Regions from separate parts of the Methylobacterium sp. WL1 genome, predicted to be linked through region 1. Evidence: riboswitches for the same ligand, from Rfam matches in the RefSeq annotation. Region 1 holds a riboswitch; each other region holds the start of a gene.

The links. Region 1 has a riboswitch for cobalamin ahead of FVA80_RS19925 (TonB-dependent siderophore receptor). Riboswitches for the same ligand answer to the same signal wherever they lie in the genome.
Region 2: another riboswitch for cobalamin. It lies ahead of FVA80_RS11935 (TonB-dependent receptor); the one in region 1 lies ahead of FVA80_RS19925 (TonB-dependent siderophore receptor).
Region 3: another riboswitch for cobalamin. It lies ahead of FVA80_RS18390 (TonB-dependent siderophore receptor); the one in region 1 lies ahead of FVA80_RS19925 (TonB-dependent siderophore receptor).

What each region holds. Positions count from the first base shown of each region.
Region 1 is NZ_CP042823.1:4,101,075-4,108,358, forward strand. It holds gene FVA80_RS19925 (TonB-dependent siderophore receptor) at 1-1,589, opposite strand, end outside; cobalamin riboswitch at 1,810-2,019, opposite strand; gene FVA80_RS19930 (hypothetical protein) at 2,896-3,216, shown strand; gene FVA80_RS19935 (hypothetical protein) at 3,494-3,814, shown strand; gene FVA80_RS19940 (DUF350 domain-containing protein) at 3,967-4,365, shown strand; gene FVA80_RS19945 (DUF1190 domain-containing protein) at 4,367-5,029, shown strand; gene FVA80_RS19950 (glutathionylspermidine synthase family protein) at 5,029-6,195, shown strand; gene FVA80_RS32020 (S8 family serine peptidase) at 6,949-7,284, shown strand, end outside.
Region 2 is NZ_CP042823.1:2,442,471-2,449,754, reverse strand. It holds partial or broken gene FVA80_RS11960 (RluA family pseudouridine synthase) at 1-796, opposite strand, end outside; gene FVA80_RS31920 (pyridoxal-phosphate dependent enzyme) at 944-1,303, opposite strand; partial or broken gene FVA80_RS31915 (pyridoxal-phosphate dependent enzyme) at 1,408-1,878, opposite strand; gene FVA80_RS11950 (NUDIX domain-containing protein) at 1,975-2,403, opposite strand; gene FVA80_RS11945 (HigA family addiction module antitoxin) at 2,891-3,385, opposite strand; gene FVA80_RS11940 (HigA family addiction module antitoxin) at 3,929-4,288, opposite strand; cobalamin riboswitch at 4,550-4,746, shown strand; gene FVA80_RS11935 (TonB-dependent receptor) at 5,092-7,221, shown strand; gene FVA80_RS11930 (PepSY domain-containing protein) at 7,218-7,284, shown strand, end outside.
Region 3 is NZ_CP042823.1:3,787,139-3,794,422, forward strand. It holds gene FVA80_RS31340 (hypothetical protein) at 1-16, shown strand, start outside; gene FVA80_RS18360 (hypothetical protein) at 16-921, shown strand; gene FVA80_RS18365 (hypothetical protein) at 1,136-1,492, shown strand; gene FVA80_RS18370 (hypothetical protein) at 1,566-1,799, opposite strand; gene FVA80_RS18375 (hypothetical protein) at 2,524-3,492, shown strand; gene FVA80_RS30600 (hypothetical protein) at 3,701-3,871, shown strand; gene FVA80_RS18380 (hypothetical protein) at 3,868-4,113, shown strand; gene FVA80_RS18385 (hypothetical protein) at 4,276-4,650, shown strand; cobalamin riboswitch at 5,253-5,462, shown strand; gene FVA80_RS18390 (TonB-dependent siderophore receptor) at 5,573-7,284, shown strand, end outside.

The DNA of each region.
Region 1 (7,284 bases):
AGGAGGTTGCCGTCGAACAGCTCGGACTTCACGCCGACTTCGTAACCGAGGCCGGTCTCGGGTGCGAGCGGCGTGCCGCGCGTCACCGCCGCGGCGTCGGGGCCGATATTCGGGCGGAAGCTCGTGCCGACATTGGTGTAGAGCGCGAATTCCGGGATCGGGCGGTAGACGAGGCCGGCCCGCGGCGAGGCCGCCACGCGCGATTGATCGACCTGGCTGCGCGGGGCCCGCTCCCGGAAGGACTGCTCGAAGATGTCCACCCGCATCCCCACGAGCGCCCGCCATTCCGGGGTGAGGACGATCTCGTCCTGCGCGTAGAGGCCGGTGTTGGTGACCCGCTCCAGGTTGTTGCGCGGGATGGTGATCGGCGGCAGCGCCTGCCCGTAGACGGGCGCGTAGATGTCGAGCGCGAAGGGGCTCGTGCGGAAATTCGAGCGGAAGTACTGCGTCCGGCTGTCGGTGCTCTCGCGGTCCAGCCCGAGCAGCACCGTGTGGCCGATCCCGGCCGTGTCGAAGCGCCCGAGCAGTTCGGCCTGCCCGATCGCCACGTCCCAGCGGTAGTCGCGCACGTTGCGGTCGCGCGCCACGGTGCGGTTGTCGGCGGCGAGCGAACGGACCTCGGCCGACTCGCCCGCCAGGTCGCCCGTGTTGAGGTAGGTCGCGAGCCGCATCTGCCAGGCGTCGTCGAAGCGATGATCGACGCGCACCTGCAGGGTGTTGTTGGTCTGATAGGTGCTCTGGCCCGGCTCCCCCAGGAAGCGTGAGATCGGCAGGAAGCCGAGCTGCTTGTTGATCGCGATCACCCCGCGGTCGAACACGATGCGGTTCTTGACGAACTCGGTCTCGACCGTGACGCGGGTATCCGGCGTCACCTGCCAGCTGATCACCGGCGCCACGAGCAGCCGGTCGCTGTTGACGAAGTCCCGGAAGCTGCCGGCGCCCTGGGCCGCGAGGTTGAACCGGTACAGGACCGTGCCATCCTCGTTGAGCGCGCCGCCGGCATCGACCGTCCCGCGCGTCAGCCCGAACGAATCGATCTGGGTGCCCATCTCGACGAAGCGCTGGGCGGTGGGCTGCTTGGTGATGAGGTTCACCAGCCCGCCCGGATCGCTGCGCCCGACCAGTCCGGCGCCGGGGCCCTTCAGCACCTCGATCCGCTCGATGTTCTGGGCGTCGGGCGGCGGGGGCGTGCCGCGATTGAGCGGGAAACCGTTCTTGTAGATCTCCGAGGTCGTCACCCCGCGGATGGCGTAGCTGAACAGGCTCAGGCCGCCGAAATTGTTCTGCTGCGCGACGCCGGGGAGGTAGTTGAACACGCGATCGACGCGGGTGGCGGCGAGGTCGCTGATCACCTCCCGGGGGGCGACGGTGACCACCTGCGGCACGTCGATCTGCCGGGTCGGGGTCCGGGTCGCGCTGACGGCCCGGGTCGCACCGTAGCCCGGAGTCGGCCCGATCAGGCCGATGCTGTCCGACGCGGCCGTCGTACCGGGGGCTGGGCTGCCGCCGACATGCTCGACCGAGACCTCCTCCAGGGCGATGCTCTCCTGCGCCCGCGTCTCGCCGGCCGGCGAGCCCGCCGTCAGGATCGCCGCGAGGGCGACACGCGGGCTCTGGCGGCGGAAGGGAGACCGGGAACGGCTCCGCGGGCCCCGGGCTTTCGCGGAGGGATGGGTCGTGGTCGGCTTCGGGCGGACTGGCACCGGCACACTCATGGTTGTCGAGCCGGAGGCTTCAGCGTGAGCGCGTGCGGGCGACGGGCCCACGGGGCCGCGCCGTCCCTGCGTTCCGCCGGGGCACCCCGCCCGAGGGTCGTCGTCGCGCCGAGGCAGGTCTCCTGGCTCGCGGGTCACGATCCCGGCCTGGTCTTCCCGATGCGACGCATCAGTGACCACGGGCGGCAGGGACTCACCGCTTACAGTTGCGGGGGCAGCTTCGGCCTTGCCCGTACGAGCGCACCGAATTCCCATCTTCGCCCGCGGACCGAAGCCCGCGGGAACCTTGGCCGCCCGATACTCGCCACCGCGCCCCCGGGGGTCAATGCCTCAACGACAGAATGCAATAACGTTACACACGCTGTGGTTTCAGGGACACATCGGCCTCCCGGTTCGCCAGCTCACGGTTTCGGCTCTGGCGGATGAGCGAGCCCGGGCGAGCAGCGGGGGGGGCCTTCCGGGGCCGGATCCGGGATCTCTTCCACGTGGCCGCGGAAGCCAGCGCCGGACGTCGGCCTGTCGGCGCGCGGTGGCGGCGAGACGGCCAGCAGGCAGCCCGGCCGAGACCGCGATGGTCTGCCAGGGACCGGACGGCGCGGCCATCCGGGCGTGTTCACCGTGCGGAGCCACCCGCAGGCGGAGCGCCAGGCCCGGGTTGGCCGCAGCCTCGTCCAGGAACCCGGACCTGTCCGGATCGGGTGGGTGTTGGCCCCAGACCGGGACGGACGCGCCGCCTCCAAGCTCTTCCGATCCCGCTCGGCCGCAAACCGTAACGCAGCGATTCGACACGGCGTTCGATCCGTCCGGATACGGTCTTGCGTCCACCTGGGGCGGCCCCCGATCTGTTTCGAGACGCGGCCCGGATTGCACCCGCGGTGCCAGGGAGCGACGCGCCTCGGCGCGAGGCCGGGCGAACTCCGGGCCGCCGCCGGGCTCATCCGTATCGGGCGCGCGGCGTGGGCCGGGCGCGTCGAGACCCGCATCAGATCGGCGGGCTGCGAGCCCCCCGCGCGGGCTTCGCGGTGCGTGCCGGCCTCCGGTGGGCCCTCGGGGCGCGGCACCTGCGGCTTGGCTTCGACACCGGGTCGCGGCGTCGCGAACCTGAACGGCCGCAGGGGGTTTGCTTTCCGAAGAGCGCGGTCGGCACCGACGCGGTACGCCGCGCGGCGTGGAGAACATGATGATGGACAGCACCCTGGCTTCGGTAACGGTCCCTTCCCTGAAGGCCGCTCGATCGGCGCGAGACCGCCTGGCCCGTGCCGGGTTTGCCCGCAACAGCATCGACATCGAGCGGCATGGCGACGGGTTTGAGGTCTCGATCAACACGCGCGAAGAGAACAAGGCACGGGCCGAGCGTATCTTGACCGGATCGCCGCTGGGCAACGACCTCCGGCAGGCCGGGGAACAGGCGGCCGACTTCGTGCACGGCAACCGCTCTTTCGCCCTGGGCCTCGCCGCATTGGCCGGTTTCGCGATCTTCAGCCTGACGAAGCGCCGGTGACCCTCGTACCCGCCGTCAATCGGCTCGCGCGCCGGTTCCGTGCCGGCGCACCGTCACGACGCGTGCCCTCCCGACGAGGGTGCGGGTGCGGGATGGCTACCGGATCTCACCCCTCCGCGCTGAGAAGCCGTGGAGGGGGCGTGGAGGGGGCAGCGGGGTAAGCCCGCGTCTGCTCTAAGCCCGCCATCCGGCCTGCGAAGTCCGCGCCCGTCAGCGTGAAGCCGATCCCGCCGGGCGGCTCGGTTCCGGTTCGACCCGTCGCGAGGCGATGCTTGTGATGCGCAGTGTGGACCGCGTCCTGATCGGCCTCGGCCTCGCCGTCTGGCTGCCCGCCCTACCGTTTGCCATCGCGTTGGCCGTGGGCAATGGGGCCGGCTGCACGTTGAGCGAGAACGACGTCCATCCGTGCGTGATCGCCGGGATCGATCTCGGTCTACCCCTGACGCTGATGGCGCTCATGGGCTGGGTCGTCGTCGCGATGCTGCCCTTGATGGCCCTCACGCTGGTGGCGGGTGTGGTTTGGGGCGGCGTCCGCATCGGTCTGACCTGGCGGCGTGGGCGGGGAACACGCCGCGCTGCCGATCGTCCAGCCCCATAGCGGCGGTTGCCGCCCCGCGATTGTGACCGTTCCTGCCTGCATGCTACGCCCTGCGGAGCGGCTGAGCGAAACCTCGACGGATACGGCTCCATGGGCGACCCGACCGACGCATCACCCTGGTCCGCGCCGGGTCCCGCCGAAGGGCTTTGGGCATGACCTCCATCTCGGGTCTGCCCGCCTTCCTGCTCTACCTCGTGACGGCTGGGGGACTGATCGGCCTCTACCTTCTCGTCTACACGCTCGCCACCGCCCACAATGAGCTCGCGCTGATCCGGCGGGACGTGGCCGCGGCCGCGGTGGCGCTGGGCTTCAGCCTCGTCGGCTTCGCGTTGCCGCTCTCGGTGGCGATCTACAACGCCCAGTCCATCCTCGATTGCATCGTCTGGGGCCTCGTCGCCCTCGTCGTGCAGATCCTGATCTACTGGCTCGTGCGCCTCGCGGTGCCGGATCTGTCGCGGCGCATCGAGGACGGGCGGATGGCCGCCGCGGTGCTCCTTGGCGCGGCGTCCTTCGCGGGCGGCCTCGTGAATGCCGCCTCGATGACCGCCTGAGATGGCGGACGCGCGCACGGTCGGGCCCGCAGAAGACCCTGGCGAGAGCCGCCGGCGCAAGCGCTCGGCCGCGATCTCCCTCGTCCTGGTCACCGGGGCCGGAGCGGCGGCGCTCGGACTGGGCTGGCTGGATCCCTCCCAGAAGGAGGAGGACGCCCTGGTGTACGACAGCCTGTCCGCCTGCATCGGCCAGGGGCTTCGCACGGAGGAGGCCTGCACGACCGATTATGCGGCCGCCCAGGCCGCCTATTCCACGACAGCGCCGCGCTACCCCACCGCAGAGACATGCCGGGCGCATCACGGTCCGGACGGCTGCGTGGCGGGAGAGACGGTCGCTCCGGACGCAGCCGGCTCTTTCGTGCCCCTGATGGCCGGCTACATGATCGGGCGCACGCTGGAGCAAGGCCTGCCGGCCCAGCCGCTCTACCGGCACGCGGAGGAGACCCAGGCGGCCGGCGGAGGCAGCCGCGGCGGAGGCGGCTACTGCACCGGTTCGGGCGGCCGGGTCTACGCCGCGGCGGGCCGTCCGGCGACCCGCGTCGCGTCCAGCGTGGCGCGCACGACGGCGTCCGCACCGCGGATGGTGTCCCAGGGCGGGTTCGGTGGGACCGGGCGGGCGATCGCTTCGGCCGGCAGCCGCTCGGGCGGGTTCGGAGGCGGCTGATGCGCCGCGTGCCCATCCCGGAGCGTCCCGATTGGCGCGATCACGCGGCGCGGGCCGGCTTCGCCTTCCACACCTTCGACGACGAACCCTACTGGGACGAGAGCGCCTACTACGCCTTCACCCTGGCCGAGGTCGAGGACGACATCGAGGCGCCCACGCGCGAGCTCCACGCCCTGTGCCTCGCCTTCGCCGACCGGGCCGTGTCGGACGGTGCGATCCTCGCCTCCCTGGCGATCCCCGAGCACGCCTGGGACGCCATCGCGGACAGTTTCCGGCGGCGCGACCCTTCCCTCTACGGGCGGATGGACTTCTGTTACGGCGGGGCCGGCACCGGACCGGCCAAGCTCCTCGAATACAACGCCGACACGCCGACCGCCCCCTACGAGAGCGCCGTGTTCCAGTGGCTCTGGCTGGAGGACGGTCTCGCGCAGGGACGCCTGCCCGCGGGGGCGGACCAGTTCAACGCGCTCCACGAGCGGCTGATCGCCCGCCTCGCCGCCATGGGGCTCCCCGACACCCTGGCGTTCACGTGCTATCCCGACGCGCCGGAGGACAGGGGCACGGTGGCCTACCTGCAGGATTGCGCCGTGCAGGCCGGGCTCGCGGCGCCGTTCGTGCCGCTGGAGGCGGTCGGCCTGTCCGAGGACGGGCAGTTCCTCGACGCCGGAGGCCGGCCGCTGGCCGACCTGTTCAAGCTCTACCCCTGGGAATGGCTGCTCGCCGACGCGTTCGGCCCGGCAATCGGCGCTTCGCCCACCCGCTTCGTCGAACCGCCGTGGAAGGCCGTGCTCTCCAACAAGGGCCTGCTCGCCCATCTGTGGGCGATGGCGCCCGGCCACCCGAACCTCCTTCCGACCTACTTCGAGGACGATCCCGGCAAGGCGGCCCTGGGCACCTCCTTCGCGAAGAAACCGCTCGTCTCGCGCGAGGGCGCCAACATCCTGCTCGTGCGCGACGGCGTGATCCTGGAGCGCGACGCGGGCCCCTACGGACGCGAAGGCTTCGTGCGGCAGGCGCTGGCGGAACTCCCCGCCTTCGATGGCCGCCACGCGCTCGTCGGCAGTTGGATCGTCGGGGACGAGCCCTCCGGCCTCTGTCTGCGCGAGGGGCCACGCCGCATCACCACGGACCGGGCACGGTTCGTGCCGCATCTGATCGCAGGCTGAAGCGGGGCTCGTCGGCGACACCGCGACCAGGGCAGAACCTTCGACCGACCCGATGCCGGTCTTCATGTCGGCGCTCGCCGCCCTGGCCCCTCTTCGGGCGCTACGGACGCCGTGACGGCGCCAGCCCCCGGCTGACCCATGCTCGACGCGTTGCCGATTGGGGCGCTTCCGCGCTCCGGGCCTCACAGCGCGACCGTGTTTCGTCGTGCCGACGGCGGCCGGATCGTCGGAGCGGCCCCCTCGCGTTGGCCGCCGAGCGGTCCCGTGCCGCCGTCCAGCAGCGGGAGCCATCGGGTTGCCCCGGCACGCGCACATGCATCGCCCGCCCACCGGTGCGCCAAGCCGTGGCATTCGGGTCACACGGCGCTCGGAAACCGCATCTGTTCAACGGGCGGAAGCGCCCTGCGCGCCCCGCCATGCCTGCGGATATAGGCAATAAACATGCCACTTGAAAAATTTTGCCGGCGACAGCATTCGAGACATACCGAAGAAATTTCGATGATCATTCTATATCGATACGGCAATTGATCACGCGTCGCACCTTTTTCGAAAACAACGCTCCACTTGCATCCCTTTTTTTCGAAACTAACCTGCGTGGATTCGCTCATTTTAACGCCTTAACTTTCGACAAAGACGATCTACGGCGGAAAATAAGCGACGTTGTTTCCCTTTTGCACCGGACACTGAGCGGTCAAGATGCGTAGACACACGTACGTCGATAGCACTTCACGGAACGGATCTAAGTGTCGGCGCTTGATCGCGACTGCACTATACCGTTCGACCCTCGGTCTCACGGCCTTGGGTGCCTCGGTCTCGCACCATGCCCTCGCCCAGAGCTTGGCCAGCACCGACCCGGCGAGCTGGCGCACGACGGAGTACCGGGCGGATTGGGGCTTGGAGGCGATGCATGCGGCCGACGCCTACGCGGCGGGCTATACCGGCCTGGGCGTCACCGTCGGGGTGGTCGATTCCGGCTTCTACAGCCCCCACCCGGAATTCGCCGATGGCCGGGTCAAGCCGCTGACCATCACCGGCACGTTCGGATCGAACGGGTTCTACTTCATGGACTGGCTCGGGAAACCGATCGAC
Region 2 (7,284 bases), 1.7 Mb from region 1:
TCGACGTGGCGGACGGTGCCCGACCCGCCCTGGACCGCAAGGCCGAACGGCTTGTTGAGCACCATCATGTCGGCATCCTCGTAGAGGATCAGCGAGCGCAGGAACTCGGCATCGTCCTGCTCCCGCGCGGCGCTGCGCGGGCGCTCGGTCGGCTGGTCGAGGCGCAGCGGCGGTACGCGCACGCTCATGCCCGGCTCCAGCCGGTCATTCGGCTTGGCGCGCTTGCCGTCGACCCGTAGCTCGCCCTTACGGACGATGCTCTGCACCCGTGTGAAGGGCAGGAGTGGAAAGCGCGCGGTGAGGAAGCGGTCGATGCGCATGCCGGCCTCGTCCGCCTCGACCGTCAGGGTCTGCACACCGGAGGCGAGGGTCGCGGAGGCGGCAGCGCGCTGCTCGCGCCTTGTCGGGCCGGCCGGCGGGGCGGGGGCGAAGGCTGGGCAGCCGGCCGCGTCTCGACGGGTTTGGCATACGCCTTCGCGGCCGGCCTGGCGCTCGGCCGGGGCGGGCCTTGCGCGGGGCGCGGCATCGTCGCGCTCGACCCGGCAGGCCGCGGCCTCGGTTTCGCGGCGGCAGCGGCGGCGGCCGCAGCCGCAGCCGCCACAGCGTGGGGCGTGCCCGGTGCGGTCCAGGGATCGCGCGCGCCGGCATCGTCGCCGCGGTTGCGGGCCGCGCGCTCGGCCGCGTCGCGGGCGCTGGTGCGCGGGCCTGTGCGGGCGCGATCGCCATACGGCTGAAACTTACCGGACGGGGGCTTGCGTCCCTTCGGGCCGCCGCGGGGAGGTGGTCGTGTCGTCATGATTCCGCCAGCACCCGTCTCCGCTTCGGACGGAACGTCCGGGCGCATCGGCCGCGGCGTCGCGGAGGACCCGGACCGATGGGGTCACCCGGCTCTAGCATCGCGGGGGCGCAGCGGCAAAGGCGGCGATGGCCGACGCCACAACCATCAGTATTTGAGGCCGCTGTCGCACAGCACCGTCACGGCGACCGCGTCTGCCGGCAGGCGACCGGAAATGAGCAGGGCGGCGGCGACGCAGACATTGGCGGCGGCCGAGTAGCCGACATGCAGACCCTCCCGCGTCGCCAGCAACCGGCGCCATCGCACGACCTCGTCGTCGGTCACCGCGACGGCCAGATCCATGAGCCCGGGATCCCAATGCGGCGGCACGCTGCCGTACCCCGTCCCCTGCAGGACATGACGCGGCTTGGTGACAAGCTCGCCCGCCAGCGGCCGGCAGCCGTCGGGCTCCACAGCCACACAGACGACGCGCGGATCGCGCGCCCGGAGCGCTGCAGCGACACCCAAAAACGTCGCGCCCGTCCCGACCGAGGCGACCCAGGCATGACCCGCCCCTCGGATTGCGCCCAGACCTCCGGCCCGGTCGTATCCCGGTGGATCGCGACGCCCTCCGGGGCATGGAACTGATCGACATAGAAGCCGCCGCGTTTACCCGCCAGGCGTTGCGCCGACTCGACGGCAGCCGCGACATCGGCCCCGGTCACCTGCCCCGGCACCCCATCGACCTGCGGCACCAGCACGACCTCCGCGCCGAGCGCCTCCAGCATCCGTGCCCGCTGCGGGCTGTTCCCCGCCGACAGGGTGACGAGCAGCGGATGACCGAGCGCCGCGCAGGCCAAGGCGAGGCCGGCCCCCATATTGCCGCTCGACATCTCCACCACCGGGGCCGCCGGTGCCAAACGGCCGTCCGCCCGCGCGGCGAGCAGGATGGCGCGGGCGGCACGATCCTTCACACTCCCGCCGGGCTGCATGAATTCGGCCTTGGCCAGGATGCGGCCCGGCCCGGGATGGACGCGATCGAGGGCGATCAACGGCGTGCCGCCGATCAGATCGAGGGCGGACGCGGCGATGGGGTAGGGCACGGACGCGGGCTCGGCGTGGGTGATTCCACCGCCGTCGTTTAGCAGCCGCACCGTGCGCCCGGCAGGGAAAGCGCCCTTCGGCACAGGTACGCGCGCCTACGATCGCCGCTCGGCCAATAGCCGCGCCTTCAGTCCGACCGGGTACAACGCGGGACCGCCGTCGCGATCGAGGACGTCCAGATCGTACCAGCGGGCGACGCACGGCGTGCCGCAATCCTCGTGGAAGACGACGCATTCCCGCGTATCGAGCGGGCCCGGCGGCAGGCCAACCGGGAACAGAAACAGCACCTCGTGGCCCGGGCTGCCCTCGTGGGTGTAGAGGTTCTCCGTCACGAACGGGACGCCGAGGATCCGCACCGTGAGACCAAGCTCGTCCCGGAATTCCCGAACGAGCGCCGCCTCGGCCGGCTCAACAAATTCGACGCTGCCCCCGAGCTGCCGCACGCCCTTGAGGCGCCCGTCGTCGATATAGACCTCGGCGACGAGCAGCTGGCGCCCGCGCCAGGCCAAGCCCAGCGCCTTCACGCGAATCTCTGGTGGGGGGCGCTAAACATTCATGCGGCCTGGTATGCTGCGGCTCGTAAACCGACAACGGCCCGGGGTGCAGGGTCCGTGACTCCCGGCGGCGGCGCGCAACGCCTCGTTGTCGGCCGTACACTCTACAAGATGGGTCCAACGTGCCGAAAGCTTCGTCGAGCGGGTGTTCTATTTCACCGCTGCTTCATCGAACGCCGACGCAGCGGGCGTCGCGAGCCCTTGGACCCCCTCCGGGCCTACCCGGGCCTATCGGCTGCTCGGACTATTCTGTCGAACAAGTGGAGGCTTTGCAGGGCGAGCATACAGTCCCGCCCTCGGCTGCGACAGCTTCGGTCTCCATGATCCCTAGATCTGCTCCCGAACACGTTGCGATCGGGAGCAGTTCTAAAGCCTTGATTTAACGCGCTCGCGTATGCCGAACCCGCCTCCGACTTCGGCGGCGATCGCTCGAGCCGAGATCCGATAGGTGCAAACGTTAGGCGAAAGCGTGCTTCCGTTCGGACGTATGAGCCCGTGTCTGCGCAACCTGGAGCCGTGTCGCGGCGACCTGGGACCAGGCCTTGGACATTGACTCGTTTCGAACATTCCGCTCGCGCCTGCGCACGGCGGCGATGTCGAACTGCTTCTGCATCTCCATCATCATTTCCATGCTGTACCCGAACGCCTGCTCGATCTGGAAAGCCAGATCGGCTGTCAAAGGCGTCTTCTCGGTGAGAAAGTCGGTGAGCGCGTGACGCGTGACGCCCAGAAGACCGGCAGCCTCCATGATGGTCAGGTTGCGCGGCTCGAAGACCTTGCGGCGAACAAACAGACCGGGATGACACGGATTTGCCGGTTGATGGACAGCGTTCACCTGGGACTCCTTCATCGATTGACACAATCGTTTTCGGATGAGCGTTTTGATCGACTGATCGGAACTGCGGCAGACCTCACGGGCACATGGGCGCAAGCAGCGCTCCATCAGCAGCATCAGAATCGCCGACTACCTCAGCTACCCACAGTCTTACTTTATTTTGCCGGTTATATATTTTATTGTCTTGCAGATCCGGGCAAATCGCCGATATCAACCGGATTGCGGCATGTCAATCTCATCGCTATTTACAAATTTATATCGAATAGATCAGAAATTCGACTGTATTCATCTGCAAAAATTCAGAAATATGCATGATAATTTTGATCGCAATACATCCTGAGCAAATGTCTCCGATGAAACACGATCAGGGTCGCGTGCGCGGTACCGTCCGATCTGGAGAATGCCGATCGCCTTGGCCCGTGACGACGAACGATATCAAGGCATGGGGACTGGTCCCCCTGCAATCGTCACCCGGTCCCGCGCGGAAACGCGCCGAGGTGTTTTCAGGAGCCGTCCATCATGCGTCGCAAAGCGGTGCGTCCCGGCCAAGAAGCGACGACAAGGCGTGGAGGCCCGATCAATGCGCGTTCACCCCGCGTCGCGCAGGGGAGATCCGGTAACGTTCCGGCATCCCGGAGAACCGGTCGCCACGAATTGAGCTCACCCAAACGCGTAGACGCGCTTGACGATTACCTGAGGCCTTTCGGTCGGGGTCTGGACGCCGGTCCGGCCCGCGAGTTCCCTCTCGACCTTCTGTTCGAGTTTCCGCGCGCGCGAGATATCGTAGTGGGTCTGCATCTCCATCAGCATCTCCATGCGGGCCCCGAACACCTTCTCGACCCGCAGAGCCAGTTCGGCCGTAAGAGCGATCTTCTCGTTCAAGAAGTCGGACAGCGTTTGGCGCGTCACGTTGAGCAGGCTGGCCGCAGCCATGACAGTTAGGTTACGCGGCTCAAGGATATTGCGGCGAACAAACCCGCCAGGATGACAGGGATTCCCTAATACATAGGATGAATTCATAATGATTCTCCTACCAGGTTTTGCAAATTTGGCGAATAAGCGATAGAACGAAAACCACTATTTTAGCCGATGCGCCGTCTTAAAACACCTCCGATTTCGGCTCGCAAATCTTACGTGACAGCTCAAAAAAAGTTCCTGAGTTGTCTAAAAGTAAAATAAGTAGATTTTAATTTGCATCGCGCGAGGCGATCGTGCGCCTGATCGCAGGCCGCCCACGCAGGGGGCCGGATATCCACACGCTTGACGTTCCACCGGCATACAGCCACGCTAGTCGGCGACGGTTCCCCTCGGGGATCAAAAGGGAACGCGGTGAGGGGCCTGCCCTGAAACCGCGGCTGTCCCCGCAACTGTGAGCGGCGAGTCCTTCACCACCACGTCACTGGGTCTCAAGCCCGGGAAGACGGTGCGAGGGCGGCGACCCGCGAGCCAGGAGACCTGCCGTCAGCCGTGGTCACACGCGAAACGCGTCAGGCGGGGTGTCCTGGCGGGTGTCGAGACGGCCGTGCGCGAGCGCGGTCGGCGAGGCCTCGTTCGCGGTGACGTGCCACAGCAAGCGCGCCCGCGTCCCGGTTCCCGATGCTTTCCCTTGTCGTGCCGATCCCGGCCGCGTTTGCACGCGGCCCGATCCTTCACCCGGGCCGCCGCGCGTGGACCGGACCGGATCAGACACGCATCCGCAATTGTAATGTTATTACATTGCTATTAGGGCATCTGAACCGGCGGCCGCCGCGCTCGGACCTATCCTCACCATGTCGCGATCCAAACTTCCTCGTCGCAGCCGGCGTAGACCGCTCTGCGGTGCCATGCTCACGCTCCTGGCAAGCCCGGCCGCAGCCCAGGAAACCGTGACCCTCGATCAGCTCTCCGTCGAGGGGGAGGGCGGCGTCAGCCTGACCCGCGCTGCACCGACCGGGCTGAACCTGCGCACGCCCGACCGGACCGCGAGCCGGCTCGGGCTGACGCCGCTGGAGACGCCGGCGAGCGTCGATATCGTATCGGGCGAGACCGCACGGCTGCGCGGCCAGGACACGATCGCCGAAGCCGTGACCCAGGACGCCACCGGCATCACCACGATCGCGGCGCCGGGCAACGGCAACGGCGCCTTCACGTCGCGCGGTTTCGCGGGCCCGAACTCGATCCAGCAGCTCTACGACGGCACACGCTTCTATGTCGGGGCCAACACGGTCACGTTCCCGTTCGACACCTGGAACGTCGAGCGTATCGAGGTGCTGCGCGGCCCGTCCTCGGTGCTCTACGGCGACGGCGCCATCGGCGGCGTGATCAACGTGGTGCCGAAGAAGCCGGTCTTCGTGCCGATCAACACCGCGCGCGCGGTGATCGGCACCGACGGCGTCGCGCGGCTGGCGCTGGATTCGGGCGGGGCGCTCGGGCGCGAGGAATTCGGCGACACCTTCGCGTACCGCCTCAACGTCAGCGGCAACCGCGCGGATGGCTGGATCCGGCCGGAGGGCGATTTCCGCAACCTCGCCGTCTCGGCCGCCCTGCTGTTCCAGCCGAGCCCAGACCTCGCCGTCACGGTGAGCCACGACCTCGGCTACCAGGAGCCGGCGCGCTACTGGGGCACGCCCCTGGTCGAGGGTAGGATCCCGGACCTGATCCGGTTCAACAACTACAACGTCCGCGACGCGAAGATTACCTGGTCGGATAACTGGACCCAGTTCAAGACCGAGTGGACGCCCTCGGACGACATCATCGTGCGCAATACGGCCTATCGGCTCACCAGCCGGCGGCATTGGCTCGATACCGAGCAATACACCTACAACCGCGGCACCGGGCTGGTCGACCGGGGCAGCTACACCGAGATCTACCACAGCCAGGAACAGGTCGGGAATCGCCTGGACGCGAGCGTCAAGGGCAACCTGTTCGGCCTGCCGAACGCGTTCGCGGTCGGGTTCGACGTGAACCACATCGACTTCCGCCACACGAACAATTTCACCTTCGACCAGACCACCAGCGTGCCGCTGATAGGCTATGATCCAGGATACTTCCCGCAGAACGGGCGGGCGCAGCCGGCCTACGCGACACAGACCAGCCAGGCCTCGGTCTTCGCCGAGGACCGGGTGATCCTGTCGGACAAGCTCTCGTTCCTCACCGGCGTGCGCCTGGACGTGCCGACGCTCCGTCGCGAGGATTTGCAGAGCGGATCGCAGTTCGAGAAAACCTATCAGGCGCTCGGCTACCGGTTCGGGCTGGTCTACAACCCGACGCCGGACAGCGCGCTCTACGCCCAGTACAGCTTCGCGACCGACCCGGTGAACAGCCTCATCACCCTGACGCAGTCGCTCTCAGGGTTCCAGCTCGCCACCGGCACGCAGGTTGAAATCGGCGCCAAGGGCCTCGCATTCGACGGCGCACTGGAATGGACGGTTGCCGGATACCGGATCGTCAAGGACAACCTGATCTCGACCGTGCCGGGTCAGCCGACCGTGTCGACCCAGGTCGGCCAGCAATCCTCGCAGGGCTTCGAGCTGGCGCTTGGCTGGCACCTCGCCCCGGGCTGGCGGCTGGACGGCAACCTCGCGCTCCTGCACGCGCAATACGATACGTTCAATCAGAGCGTGAACGGCGCGACCGTCTCGTATGCCGGCAACCAGCCGATCGACGTGCCCGAGCGGGTCGCCAACCTGTGGCTGACCTGGGACTTTGCCCGCGCCTGGACGGCACGCGTGGGGCTCCAGAACGTCGGCCAGGTCTACAGCGACTTCTCCAACACGGCCCGGCGCCCGGCCTACAACCTCGTCAACCTCGTGCTCGACCATCAGGTGACGGCGGATTCGCGCCTGAGCCTGCGGGTCTACAACCTGTTCGACAAGGTCTACGCGATCAGCGGCAACGCCGTGAACGGGGTCGGCACCAACTGGCTGCTCGGCCGGCCGCGCTCGATGGAAGTCGCCTACACGGTGACTTGGTGAGGCAGCGGGTCGGCAAAGCCGCGCGTCGCGGGCTGCTGCTGTTCCACCGCTGGGCCGGGATCG
Region 3 (7,284 bases), 310 kb from region 1:
GGGAAACGCGGCGTAATGGACGCTCAGCTTTATGAGGCTGGCCCCCTAAAACGGCGCCGCCGCACTGCCGCCGCTGTAGAGCAGCTTGAGCAACAGATCCTCGACGTCCTCGCCGACGATCACCCGCAGTCCGTACGGCATGTATTCTACCGCATGACCGACCCACGCTTGCTGGAGCCCGTTGAGAAATCGGAGGATGGGTACAAGCAGGTGCAGAAGCGCATGGTAAAAATGCGCCGGGCCGGTTTGATACCTTACGCCTGGATTACTGACGCCACGCGCCGTGGATATTTCGTCGACACGTTTAGCGGGTCCGGTGATTTTCTGCGGCGTGTCGCCGGTCTGTACCGTTCCGATCTATGGCAGCAGGCCGACGCCTATTGCGAGGTTTGGACCGAAAGTCGTTCGATCGCCGGAACCATTCAGGACGACTGCGAGGAATTGGCCGTCAGCCTCTATCCTTGCGGCGGCTTTTCTTCAATCACTCTAGCTTACGAAGCGGCTGAGATGATCAATGGCCGTCGGGATGGGAAACCGGTCATCATCTTTTATGTCGGTGATTTCGACCCCGCCGGCGTGCTGATCGATGTGGCACTGGAGCGCGAGCTTCGGAGTCACCTTCTTCCGGATGTGGTGATGACCTTCAAACGGATCGGCATCACCCTCGACCAGATCGAGACATACGACCTACCAGGCAAGCCACGGAAGGCCGGCGATCGACGCGCTCCGCATATCCTCGAAACCGTAGAAGCTGAGGCGCTGCCGGCCGGCATTCTCCGCCGGCTGCTTCGTGCAGAGGTTGAAGCGCTATTGCCCGCGAACGCTCTGCGCGTCGCTCGCGTGGCTGAAGAATCCGAACGCTCGTATCTCGTGGATCTAGCTGCTGCTGTGCAGCGATCAAAGACCGGCCGGTCGGAATAAAACGGCCGAGGAAGCGCCGGCTAGTGCCCCTCGGCCTCACCAACAACGCCCTTCGGAGACGATCAATGGCTTACCTACTTCATACGCTACGCCGCCTGTTCAGCAACCCCGAGCCGTGGCAGGCCTGCGGGCCCGTCACGTCCGCGATCCGCTTGCTTCACGCCAATCACGGTGACCGCTGATGTCGGCCTCTGGCACTATCGACTCGCGTCCCATGTCCCGGACCGCCGCCGCGAAGGCCGTTCGGGCGGCACTGGTGTGGGACAGCGGCACACCCGCGGAGGAACGTCGTCTCGGCGCTTCTGAAGCCCGATGGCTTTTGCGGTCACAGATCAACGATCGGGCGCAGCTGGCGGAGATCGTTGAGGGGCTGAGGGCCGGACCGTATTTCTTCCTAGCCGCCTTGCAGCGATCCGCGCCATTCATTGGCGGGCCCGCCGCGCGTGTCTCCCTCAACCTGTTCGAGGCGCACCTATTCGGCGCTGCCAGCGGTGGGCTGGATGGTCCCTACGCCGTCGCCTTCATGGCCGAGTTCGCCACGGCCGCGCCGTTTCTGACCGTGCTGCATTGATCGGCCGGGGCTCGCCGCCATGTCCGATCGACAGCCGAAGCGTAAGCGCGCCAATTCCCAGGATATCACGGACCTATTCCGGATCCTCAAAAACATGTGCCGCGACGAGGACGTCAGCGACGCACACTTCCGTCTCGCGTTCCGGATCTCCCAGGGCAGGAACGATGACACGGGCTGGGCTGAGGCCTCGCACGACCTTCTCATTGATGAGGTGCCGCGGACGCAGAAGGGCAAGATCCGCGGCTTCCGCGACGTCATGCGCGACGACTTGGGATGGGTTCGCATCCTGCCGGGCCAGCGTGGCCAAGGGACGATGTATCAATTCCGAGACGAGCGGTGCGCGGCGTTGGAGGCCGAGAGCGAGCGCAAACGCGAAGCACGACACGCCAAATCCGCGCTCTATAGGATCGAGCGAATTACGGCCCTGAAAGCCGCCAGTTTAGGGATAAATCCTAACTCCTCATTCTCATCTGGCTCGACGGATTTGAGGGGTAAAATTCTACCCCCTAACGGTCCGCGTATAGGGGTAGATCCGTTGCCTGTTGAGGGGCAAATATCTACCCCCGTACTACCTCACAGTACTACCTCAACAGAGGGCTACCGGAAGCAGGATGAGACTCAGGACGCACATGCGCCCCCGACCGTGAGCGCTCGTGCCATCTCTCGCCTTCGCCCGCCGCCACCGCCGATTGAGGATGGCGACGATCTGATTGAGGTCGCTCCGGCTCAACCCGGCCCGGCAATTCGGCAGGTCATTCCTCCGCCTCCCGAGGATGACGACCGGGGCGACTACGCCAGCCCCTCAAGTACGGCGAACGATCCTGGCACGGACTACAAACGGGCTCGAGACGGCGGATAGCATGCCCCGTACATGACCAGAACAGCCCCGTGGCGGCGTTGGCGGGCTCGGCAGTAGCGGATCCCCAGCGACCAAGCTCTCCGCGGCCGTTTTGGACCCTTCTGAGAAACAATCCGCAAGCGCGCCTCGCGGGCGGGTAATTCGCCTGATCAACTCGAACGGATATCCCTGAATGACCGCCGGCTTGGACACCTTCGCGAAGGTCCGCGCGCTTCACGACCGTACGGATAACCCGGGCGAGAAGGCATCGGCCGCCGCGCGGATGAAAGCCATCGCCAAGAAGGCCGGCCTGACCGTCGAGCAAGCGCTGTCCAAGTTGGACACTCCAAAGCCGGTGACGGACGCTCAGTCGATGGTCGACGCCTTCGCCGAATTCATGAACCGACCTGAAGCGGTGACCGAACGGAACGAGCGCGAAGCCCGTCGGCGTGTCGAGGCATCTGACATCCTGGCACGGTACGGATCCGAGGACGCGGTATTCACGGATACGCCGTTGGAGGCCGCTCTTCGCGCAGCATTCGAGTCGCTCCTGGGGCAGGGAGACAGATCGGAAATCGGGTCCAGCCTCGACGGTTGGGGCACCCACGCCTCGCGCGCTACAATGCCCCTCAGCGTGCGGCATGCGGCTTCGCAAGCTTGGCCCATGCCCGAGACCGTCGCGTCGGCCTGGGCTGAGTATGAGGCAGCCGACCGCCTCACCCATGAGCGCTACGTCGTCGACGACTATTTCAACCCGTACCTTTTCACCGAGGCCCGCCAGCAGCTCGTTGCGGAGATCCTGAATACACTGCCGGCCCGGTCCCTCAACGACATGCGAGCCCGCGGGGCATGGCTCGGCCATTGGGCAGATGGAGAGTTAGAGCAGAGCCGGGACGATCAACGCGCCGTCGTGGCCGCTCTCCGCGCCGACATCGAGCGCATGGGCCAGCGCCTCCGGGAGCAGGACGCAACCACCTTCGGTAATTCAGAGCCCAAACCTGCAAGCCCTGTCCAAACTGGACAGCCGGCCCGTCCAACTCGTGCTGATCGGCATGCAGCTATCCGGACGCTTGTCGCCGAAGGCCACGGCGACCGTGAGATAGCCCGTCGCCTCGGGATCTCCCCAACGACAGTCGGGACCGTCCGGCGAGGGATGGTGTAGCGGGGCCGTCGCGATCGACCCGGCAGAGGATCAGCCTGGCCTATCCTCCGACAATCAGAGGGGGAATTACACAGCGCATAATCTGGTCGCCCCGGGATTACCAAAGCAAAGTCCCGACGCCGCGCGAGTCCATAACGGGAACACGTGACGAACTGTTGACAGTTACATGGTAGAATGCTGCACGTGTAGCGTAGTGGGAGGCCGCGTCATGGCCCTGGACCTGTTCGTCTCCGGCGTCCTGATCGGGAGAGTTGTCCGCTGTTGGTCAGGCTGCTTCGCCTACAGCCCAAGCGGCGCTCCCCTGGGCGAGTACGCCGACCTCGATGCGGCCGCCGCGGCGGCCGCAACTCGCGTCGCCCTGGAGCCCGTCGCGGCATGACCAGGAACGACACCAACACCGAGCTGCTGATCCGCCTCATCCAGCGCGTGCCAATGCTGGCAATCGATGTGAAGGCTGCCGAGGCTGAAGGCGACCTCCCTGCCACCGCCTACCAGAGAGCCGTCACAGAGTGTCAGCGAGAGGCAACAGCGCCCGTCGCAAAGATCCGGGAGGTAGCCCACCCCGAGACCGTCGTGTCGCTCCTGACGCCTACGCGCGGGCCGCTGCAGCCGCCGACATGATGCGGACCACGCTGGAGCCCGTGTCAGCTTGATCGCCCGCTCTGATTACCAAGGGAGGGGGGAGGCAAAAGTCCGGGCCGCGAGGGCTTCTGACCGCACTGGGTCGCATTCGCAGATTTAATTTCCTCAAGGCCGATTTCGCAATTCAAGTTGGAGGCAAAAATGGCCGGTCAGCACGGCGGAAGACGCCCTGGCGCAGGGCGGAAATCGGGGCCTGTAATTGGTCCAGATTCGATCATTGCTCTGGTCGACGTGCTCAGCCGGCTGCCTTGCGGAGAAGCGGGCCGGCGAAGGCGGTGTGCGACGGCGCTTGCGGCATACGGGGCCAGCAATGAGGAGATCGCCGCGGCCCTGGCGATCGAGTCCGCCGACTTGGCGGAACTCGTCGGCGCTGACATCGATATTGGCCGCATCGTCCTGCGAGCGAATATCCGGCACGAAATTATGCGCGCCGGGCTCGGCCAGGGCCGGACCTTTTCCGTGGCAGCGGCCAAAACGGCGTTGCGCTGGCTCGCACCGCCGGAAGCAAGGCGCTGACGATGCGCCCGTTCGACGTGCTGCGGATGACGAAGGGCGACTGCAAGCTAGCACTCCGGCAAGCCGCGCAACGCCAGCTTGTCGCCTTCGCTCTTCTGGAGGCGAACCCGCGCCTCCCCGACCGTGATACCGCCGCGGCGGGGATCCCCGCAGCATGCTTTGGCAGACTACCCTGCGCCGGCTTGTCGAGTTCGCCCGCCGCGAGCGTGCCGACCTGATTGGTAAAGCCGTCCTCCTCGCCCAAGCCTCACCATCGTAGGGTCTACCGCGACCATACTCGGCGTTTCGGAAGGTCTGCTTGGCGGAGGTTTAATCGCCTCCGGATGACCGAAGGTGGCCGAAAGCTGCCGGTCCGCTTCGGAGACGTTCCGCCGGATAAGCGGCCCTCCACCGACCCAAACTCACCGTACACATCCGCTGGCCCACTTCTTTCTAAGCGGACGTTCATCGTCGGATTGAGCAGGTGGCAACACCCTTTCGGAACAGCTGGATCGTGCCGCTGCCGTTGTGTCGTAATAGACACATCCACAGGCACAAACAGCTCACCTACGTCGCGCCCCCAAGCGTGGGTTTCTACTCCGTTGACTTGTCGTCTCAAAAAGTGCCGGTGGAGCTGTCAAGGTTCTCACGGTCCCGTGATCGTGAGCTAAGAGGGAATTCGGTGAAGCCTGCAAGGGCGAGACCGGAGCTGCCCCCGCAACTGTGAGCGGTGAGCCGCTGCCGAACATGACCACTGGCATCTAGTGCTGGGAAGGTCAGGCAGAGGTGACGACCCGTGAGCCAGGAGACCTGCCTTGGCGGTTGTTTTGGTCTCGCGGGCGGGGTGTCCGGTGGGTCGCCGTTCGACGCGGGTCCATCAGACCTTCATCGCGCACGCGCGCTCCATCGACATGCGGCCCCGGCAAGCGGTGGGGCTCGCCCGATGGTCTTCGTTCTCCAGTTTCCTCGTCGGCGACATCGCCGCCTCTCGCGCCTCCTTCGTGGGAGTACGATCCTCGCGGCAGGCCTTCTGACATCCGAGGTGCAAGCCAAGGACGCGGCGGTCGCCCTGGACACGCTCTCGGTCGAGGCGAACGCGGGCGGACCCGCCCGCCCGGACGTCCTCGGTCGCTCCGTCGATGCGATCAGCCTGATCGGACCAACACCGGGCTTCCGCTCCGACCGTGCGGTATCGAGCACCAAGACCAATACGCGCCAGCTCGACGTCCCGCAGGTGGTCACGGTCGTGCCGCGCGAGCTCATCACCGACATCAACGCCACCCGCGTCGACCGCGCCTTCGACTACGTGCCGGGGCTGACCCAAACGAACAACTTCGGTGGCCTCGGCACATTCGCGTACGCCATCCGCGGCGTGACCACGGCCGAGGTCTACCGCAACGGCCTCGCGGCGAACCGCGGCGGCCCGCCCCCGCTCATCGACACCCAGAACATCGAGCGGATCGAGGTACTCAAGGGGGCGGGCGGCGCCCTGTTCGGTCGCAGCGACCCCGGTGGCCTCGTCAACATCATCACCAAGCAGCCCACCGCCACCCGCTTCGTCGAGATGGGCGGGCTCTGGGGCTCGTTCGAGCAGTTCCGCGGCACCGTCGATGCCGGCGGTGCCCTGAACGACGAGAAGACGCTGCTCTACCGCTTCAACCTCGCGGGCGGGAGCCAGAACAGCTACCGCGATTTCGTCGGCGACGATCGGCTATTCATCGCGCCCGTCCTCAGTTGGCAGGTCACGCCGGACACCAAGCTGACGGTCGAGGCCTCGGTCACCCGCAACAACGTCATCGTCGACCGCGGCGTGGTCGCGGTGAACAAGCAGCTCGGGTTCGTGCCGATCTCCCGCTTCCTCGGCGAGCCCGGACAGGCCACCCGCCAGACCGATGAGGTTCTGCAGGTTCGGCTCGACCACCGCTTCGACGCGGACTGGCAGATGCGGCTCGCGGCGCAGTTCAACACCGGCACCCTCAATGGCGAGAGCGCTGAGGGTCGCGGCCTCCAGGCCAACAACCGTACCGTCATCCGCGACCGCAATTTTCGCGACTACAGCTACGACTCGGCCATCAGCCAAGCCGAGATCGTCGGCCGGTTCAGGACCGGCGACGTCGGCCATACCCTGCTCCTCGGCTTCGACCGCGAGGACTTCGACAATCGGCAGCTCTACCTGCGATCGAACTTCAACACGTTCCCCTACGCGTTAGACATCTACAGCCCTCGCTACGGTCAGCCCCTTCCGCCGCTCACGCGCGCCTCCAACACCCTGGAAAGCGTGACGGACACCGGCTTCTACGCCCAGGACCTGGTCGATCTCGCCCCGCAATGGAAGGCGCTCGCCGGCGTGCGCTTCGACCTGTTCGAGCGATCCTTCAAGCAGCGCGTCGGGAACACGAGCGGCGAGCAGACCCGGGCCGCCGCCTCGCCGCGGGCGGGCCTCGTCTATCAGCCCCTTCCCGAGCTCGCCCTCTACGCCAACGTCAGCACCAGCTTCCGTCCCAACATCGGCACCGACGCGAGCCTCGGGGCCCAGTCGCGGCCGTTCGAGCCGGAGACGGGCCTCGGCTACGAGGCCGGGGTCAAGGTCGAGCTCTACGGCGGCGCCTTGCTGCTGACCGGCGCGGCCTTCCGCATCGACCGCCAGAACGTCCT